2 regions of the Streptomyces sp. CNH189 genome follow, and region 2 is predicted to be linked to the other one. Evidence: riboswitches for the same ligand, from Rfam matches in the RefSeq annotation. Region 2 holds a riboswitch; the other holds the start of a gene.
The links. A riboswitch is a leader RNA that binds a small molecule or an ion and turns the genes downstream of it on or off. The one in region 2 is predicted to bind thiamine pyrophosphate.
Positions count from the first base shown of each region.

Region 1: another riboswitch for thiamine pyrophosphate. It lies ahead of B100_RS0129475 (thiamine ABC transporter substrate-binding protein); the one in region 2 lies ahead of thiO (glycine oxidase ThiO).

Region 1 is NZ_AZUS01000026.1:73,817-77,217, reverse strand. It holds gene B100_RS0129480 (ABC transporter permease) at 1-1,113, opposite strand, end outside; gene B100_RS0129475 (thiamine ABC transporter substrate-binding protein) at 1,164-2,246, opposite strand; TPP riboswitch at 2,327-2,432, opposite strand; gene rlmN (dual-specificity RNA methyltransferase RlmN) at 2,457-3,401, opposite strand, start outside.
Region 2 is NZ_AZUS01000001.1:190,960-194,360, reverse strand. It holds gene B100_RS0100860 (thiazole synthase) at 1-720, opposite strand, end outside; gene thiS (sulfur carrier protein ThiS) at 723-944, opposite strand; gene thiO (glycine oxidase ThiO) at 941-2,107, opposite strand; TPP riboswitch at 2,105-2,216, opposite strand; gene B100_RS0100845 (FAD-dependent oxidoreductase) at 2,369-3,401, shown strand, end outside.

The DNA.
Region 1 (3,401 bases), on a different contig from region 2:
CAGCATCAGCAGCGCGTCGAACCCGCGCACCAGCCGCCCCGCGTCCCGCCGGGTCAGCGCGACGGCGGCGAGTCCGCCGATCACCACGGCGATCACGGTGGCGGCGACGGCGTAGCGCAGCGAGTTGCCGACCGCCTCGATCGGCGCGACGAGGAACACTCCTCCGTCGCCGTCGGTCAGCGCCCGGTAGTACCCGAGGCCGGCGCTGCCGAAGGAGCGCTGCACCAGTACGCCGAGCGGCATCAGGAGCAGCACGGCCACCGTGGCGACGACCCCGCCGAGCAGCGCCCACTGTCCTGCGCCGCGCGGCCGGCGCGCGGTCACCGAGGGGTCGACAAGGCGCAGCGCGGTCTCGCGGCGCCGCACCGTCCAGGCGTGCAGGGCGAGGATCAGGCCGACGGCGGCGAACTGGATCAGCGTGAGGACGGCGGCGGTGGACAGGTCGAAGAGGTCGGCGGTCTGCCGGTAGATCTCCACCTCGAGGGTGGAGAAGGTGGGCCCGCCGAGGATCTGCACCACGCCGAAGGAGGTGAAGGTGAACAGGAAGACCATCAGCGCGGCGGCGGCCACGGCGGGGGCGAGCGCCGGCAGGGTGACCGTCCGCCAGGCGGTGAGACGGGAGGCACCGAGCATCCGCGCGGCCTCCTCCTGCCGCGGGTCGAGCTGGGACCACAGCCCGCCCACGGTGCGGACGACCACGGCGTAGTTGAAGAAGACGTGCGCGAGGAGGATCGCCCACACGGTGGTGTCGAGGCGCACGCCCCACAGCTCGTCCAGCAGTCCGCCGCGTCCGACGAGGGCGAGGAACGCCGTGCCGACGACGACCGTCGGCAGAACGAACGGCACGGTGATCACCGCCCGCAGCACCTGTTTGCCGGGGAAGTCGAAACGGGCCAGGACGTAGGCGCCGGGCAGCGCGATCACCAGGGTGAGGACCGTGGAGACGAGCGCCTGCCAGGTGGTGAACCACAGCACCTGGCGGATGTCGGACTGGGCCAGCACGTCCGCGATCCGCCCGGGCTGCCAGCCACCGTCGGTCTTCAACCCGCGCGCGACGATCGCGGTGACCGGGTAGGCGAAGAAGACCGCGAAGAACGCGGCCGGCACGGTCATCAGACCGAGCCGTGCCGCGTTCCGGCGCCACCACCCGCGCCGGCGCGGGCTCACTTCAGTACGAGCGAGGTCCACGACTTGACCCACTGGTCACGGTTCTCGGCGATCTTCGCCGGGTCCATGGTCTGCGGTTGCTTCGCCTGCGGCCCGAACTTCACGAACTCCTCGGGCACCTGCGCACCTTCGCGCACCGGGTAGACGAACATGTTGAGCGGCATGTCGTCCTGGAAGGTCTTGCCGATCAGGAAGTCGAGCAGCGCCTTGCCGCCCTCGGGGTTCTTCGCGTTGCTCAGCAGCCCCGCGTACTCGACCTGCCGGAAGCAGGTGCCCTCGGCGACGCCGGTGGGGGCGGTGTCGGGCTTCGGGTCGGCGTAGATCACCTCGGCGGGCGGCGAAGAGGCGTACGACACGACGAGTGGCCGGTCCGCCTTGGCCTCCTTGCCGCCGGCCGAGCCGGAGAACTCCTCGTTGTAGGCCTGCTCCCAGCCGTCGACCGCCTTGACGCCGTTGGCCCTGAGCTTCTTCCAGTAGTCCTGCCAGCCGTCGTCCCCGTACTTGGCGGCGGTGCCGAGCAGGAAGCCGAGGCCCGGTGAGGAGGTGGCGGCGTTCTCGACGACCAGGAGATCCTTGTAGGCGGGCTTGACCAGGTCGTCGAGGGTCTTCGGCGGGGTCAGGCCCTTGTTCTCGAACCACGCCTTGTCGTAGTTGACGCAGACGTCACCGGTGTCGACCGGCGTGACCCGGTGCTTGTCCTCGTCCACCCGGTACTCGGGCAGGAGCTGGTCGGAGCCCTTGGCCTCGTAGGACTGGAACAGCCCGTTGTCGAGGGCGCGGGACAGCAGGGTGTTGTCGACGCCGAAGAAGACGTCACCCTGGGGGTTGTCCTTGGTCAGGATCGCCTTGTTCACAGCCTGGCCCGCGTCGCCGTCCTCGAGGACCTTGAGCTTGTAGCCGGACTGCTTCTCGAAGGCGGCGACGACGTCCTTGGACACGGCCCACGAGTTGTGACTGACGAGGGTCACGGTCTTGCTGCTTGTACCGCTGCCGCCGTCGCCGCCGGACGACCCGCAGGCGGACAGCGTGACGAGCCCCAGCCCCACGGCCAGGACCACGACCTTCTTGGTGATGTCCACTTGATTCCTCCTGGAGTGACCAGGAAGAGACGCGGCCCTGCCCGGAACCCCTGGTCGGGGTCCCGGGCAGGGCGCAACAGCTCGAGTGATGACCGATCTCCCTACCCAGAATGACCTGGGCCAGGTTCGGAGGGTCTGCGGCCGGTGCCGCACTCTCAGCGCTGTGGCGCTCCCCTGTCGGAATATGAAGATGTACGTACCCGGGTCACATTACCGTTCGCTCGCGGCGAGCTGACCACACGCCCCGTCGATCTCCTGACCACGGGTGTCCCGGATCGTGACCGGCACACCGTGCGCGGCGATCGCCTCGACGAACGCCTTCTCGTCCTCGGGCCGGGACGCGGTCCACTTGGACCCCGGCGTCGGGTTGAGCGGGATGAGGTTGACGTGCACGGGCCGCCCCTTGAGGAGCCGCCCGAGGCGGTCGCCTCGCCACGCCTGGTCGTTGATGTCCCGGATGAGGGCGTACTCGATGGACAGCCGGCGTCCCGACCTGGCCGCGTACTCGAAGCCGGCGTCGAGTACCTCGCGCACCTTCCACCGCGTGTTCACGGGGACGAGGGTGTCGCGCAGTTCGTCGTCAGGGGCGTGCAGCGAGATGGCGAGCCGGCACTTGAAGCCCTCCTCGGTGAACCGGTGGATGGCCGGCACCAGGCCGACCGTCGACACGGTGATGCCACGCTGCGACAGCCCGAGCCCGTCCGGCTCGGGGTCGGTGAGCCGGCGGATGGCGCCGACGACCCGCTTGTAGTTGGCGAGGGGCTCGCCCATGCCCATGAACACGATGTTGCTCAGCCGCGCGGGCCCGCCGGGCACCTCGCCGTCGCGGAGCGCCCGCATCCCGTCCACGATCTGGTGCACGATCTCGGCGGTCGACAGGTTCCGGTCGAGCCCGGCCTGCCCGGTGGCGCAGAACGGGCAGTTCATGCCGCACCCGGCCTGGGAGCTGATGCACATGGTGACCCGGTCCGGGTACCGCATCAGCACGGACTCGACGAGCGTCCCGTCGAACAGCTTCCACAGCGTCTTGCGGGTCGTCCCCGCGTCGGTCGACAGATGCCGTACGACGGTCATCAGCTCAGGAAGCAGCGCCTCCTGCAGCTTCCCGCGCGAGCCGACGGGGATGTCGGTCCACTGCTCCGGGTCGTGCGCGTA
Region 2 (3,401 bases):
GGGGATGCGTCCCGCCCGCCGCGCGAGCCGTCCCGCCTCCACCGCGCCCCGCATCGCGGACGCCATCAGCACCGGTTCCTGGGCGCGGGTGACGGCGGACGCCAGCATCACGCCCGCGCAGCCCAGCTCCATCGCCAGCGCCACGTCGGAGGCGGTGCCCGCCCCGGCGTCCAGGATCACCGGCACCCCGGCCCGCTCCACGATCAGCTCGAAGTTGTGCGGGTTGCGGATGCCCAGACCCGACCCGATCGGCGAGCCGAGCGGCATGACCGCCGCACAGCCCACGTCCTCCAGCTTCCGTGCCAGCACCGGGTCGTCGTTGGTGTACGGCAGGACCGTGAAGCCGTCGTCGACCAGCGTCTCCGCCGCGTCCAGCGTCTCGACCGGGTCCGGCAGCAGGGTGCGCTCGTCGGCGATGACCTCCAGCTTCACCAGGTCCGTGCCGAGCGCCTCCCGGGCCAGCCGCGCGGTGAGCACGGCCTCCCCGGCGGTGAAGCACCCGGCGGTGTTCGGCAGCACCCCGATGCCCAGCTTCCGCAGCACCGACAGCACGGACCCGTGCACCGAGGGGTCCACCCGCCGCATGGCGACGGTCGTCAGCTCCGTCCCGGACGCCACCAGCGCCCGCTCCAGCACGTCGAGGCTCGGCGCCCCGCCGGTCCCCATGATCAGGCGGGACGTCAACGTCCGGCCGCCGAGGACGAAGGGATCGTCGGCCATGGTCAGCCTCCTTGGACCGCGGTGAGGACCTCCACCCGGTCCCCTTCGGTCAGGGGGGTGGCGGGCCACTGGGCGCGCGGGACGACGGTTTCGTTGAGGGCGGCGGCCACCCCGGAGGGGGCGGCGGTGAGCGACCTGACGACGAGGTCCAGGGCCGTGCCGGGCGGGAACCGGCGGGGCTCGCCGTTGACGGTGACGGTGACGGTGGTGACCCGGGTGGTCATACGGGCTGCTCCGCGAGGACGGGGGCGCCGAAGCGCCGGGGCGTGAAGGGAAGGGCCTCCTGAGGCAGGTCGCCGGTGGTCAGCGCCCGTGCCATGGCGTCGCCGGTGACGGGCGTCAGCAGGACGCCGTTGCGGTGGTGGCCGGTGGCCAGCAGCAGCCCCGCGAGCCGCGTCGGGCCGAGCAGCGGCGCGTTGTCGGGGGAGCCGGGGCGCAGAGCGGCGATCGTCTCGGTCAGCGGCAGCTCGGTGATGCCGGGGACCAGCTCATGGGCGTCGCGCAGCAGCTCGTAGACGCCGCCCGCCGTGACGGTGGTGTCCCAGCCCATCTCCTCGCTGGTCGCGCCGATCACCAGCTCGCCGTTCTCACGTGGCACCAGGTAGACGTGGCTGCCGCGCACCACGGCCCGCACGGTGCGGCTCAGGAAGGGCTCGGGCCGGTCGGGCATCGCCAGCCGCAGCACCTGCCCCTTGACCGGCCGCACCGGGGGCAGCACGTCCTGCGGGACGCCCGCCAGCCTGCCGCTCCAGCTGCCCGCGGCGAGCACCACCTGACCCGCGCCCAGCTCGTCACCGGCCGCGGTGACGACACCGCGCGCCCGGTCGCCGGCGACGACCAGCCGCTCGGCCCACGTGTGGTGGAGGGTGACACCGGCCCGCTCGCAGGCGGCCACGAGGGCGGACGCCAGCCGTCTGGGGTCGATCTGGTGGTCGCCGTCCACCCGCAGTCCGCCGCGCACGCCCGGCGCGAGCATCGGTTCCAGGCGGCGGCACTCCCGTCCGGACAGCCACTGCGAGTCCAGGCCGGAGCGCTGGTGCAGGGCGTGCAGCTCGCGCAGATGCGCGCGGTCGTCGGCGTCCAGCGCCACGGCGAGGGTGCCGCTGCGGCGGTAGCCGAGGTCCTGGCCGGTGTACTCGGTCAGCTCGGCGGCGAAGGCCGGGTAGCGGCGCGCCGAGGCCAGGCTGAGGCCCAGCAGCGTCTGTTCGCCGTGGTGCAGCTCGGTGACGGCGGCCAGCATCCCGGCGGCCACCCGGGCGGCGCCGCCGCCCGGCTCGGGGTCCACGACGGCCGTGGCGAGTCCGGCCTGCGCGGCCCGCCAGGCCGTGACCAGACCGATGATCCCGCCCCCGACGACGAGGACGTCTGCGCTACGCGTGGGCGACATGGGCGTCCAGCCCCTCCCTTCGCCGGCATGACCCGGATCAGGTTCGTACGGTCGGAGGCCGCCAGCCTCCCTCTCAGCCCGGTGCGTCCGGGCTCCCGCGAGTGCGTGTACGCGGGCCACCCTAGCCCGCACCACGCGGCGCCCGTAAGAGACCCCGCGCGGGAGGGGCGGCGGGGGTCCCCGCGGGGGAGGGGCGGCGGCGGTGCGGCAGGGGAGCGGTGAGGGTCCGGTGCGGCGGGCGCGGGTGTCTATGGTGAGCGGGTGAGCGAGCAAACGCAGGAACCGGGAGGGGCCGCGCCGCGGCGGGTCGTGGTGGCGGGCGCGGGCATGGCGGGCGTGCGGACCGCGGCCGCGCTGCGGGAGCAGGGCTTCGACGGCGAGGTGACGCTGATCGGGGCCGAGCCCCACCAGCCGTACGACCGGCCGCCGTTGTCGAAGGCGGTGCTGCTGGGCACGGCCGAGAGTTCCGCGTTCGACGTCGACTTCGAGGACCTCGGCATCGCGCTGCGGCTGGGCTGCGAGGTGCTGGGCCTGCGCCCCGGCGACCACGAACTGGACACCGAGGCCGGGCCCGTCCCGTACGACGTGCTGGTGCTCGCCACCGGCGCGGAACCGCTCCGGCTGCCCGGCACCGAGGGCGTCCCCGGGGTGCATCTGCTGCGCACCCTGGACGACGCGGCACGGCTGCGGCCGGTGCTCGCCGCGCAGCACGACGTCGTGGTGGTCGGCGCCGGCTGGATCGGCGCGGAGTTCGCCACGGCGGCCCGCGAGGCCGACTGCGCGGTCACCGTCGTGGAGGCCGAGGAGCGGCCGCTGGTGGGGGCACTGCCCGCCGAGGTCGCCGCGCCGATGGCCGCCTGGTACGCCGAGGCCGGGGTCACGCTGCGCACCCACGCGCGCGTACGGGCCGTCGAGTCCGGTGCCGTGGTCCTCGACGACGGCACGCGGCTGCCCGCCGGCGCGGTGGTCGTGGGCATGGGGGCCCGCCCCGCCACGGCCTGGCTGACCGGCTCCGGGATCGCCCTCGGCGCGCACGGCGAGGTCGTCGCGGACGAGCACCTGGCGACCTCCCTGCCCGACGTGTACGCCGTCGGCGACTGCGCGTCCTTCCCGTCCGGCCGCTACGGCGAGCGCCTGCTGGTCCACCACTGGGACAACGCCCTCCAGGGCCCCCGCACGGTCGCCGCGAACATCGTCGGCGGGGGCGGCGAGGTGTACGACCCGGTGCCGTACTTCTGGTCCGAGCAGTTCGGCCGGTTCGTGCAGTACGCGGGCCACCACGCGGACGCCGACC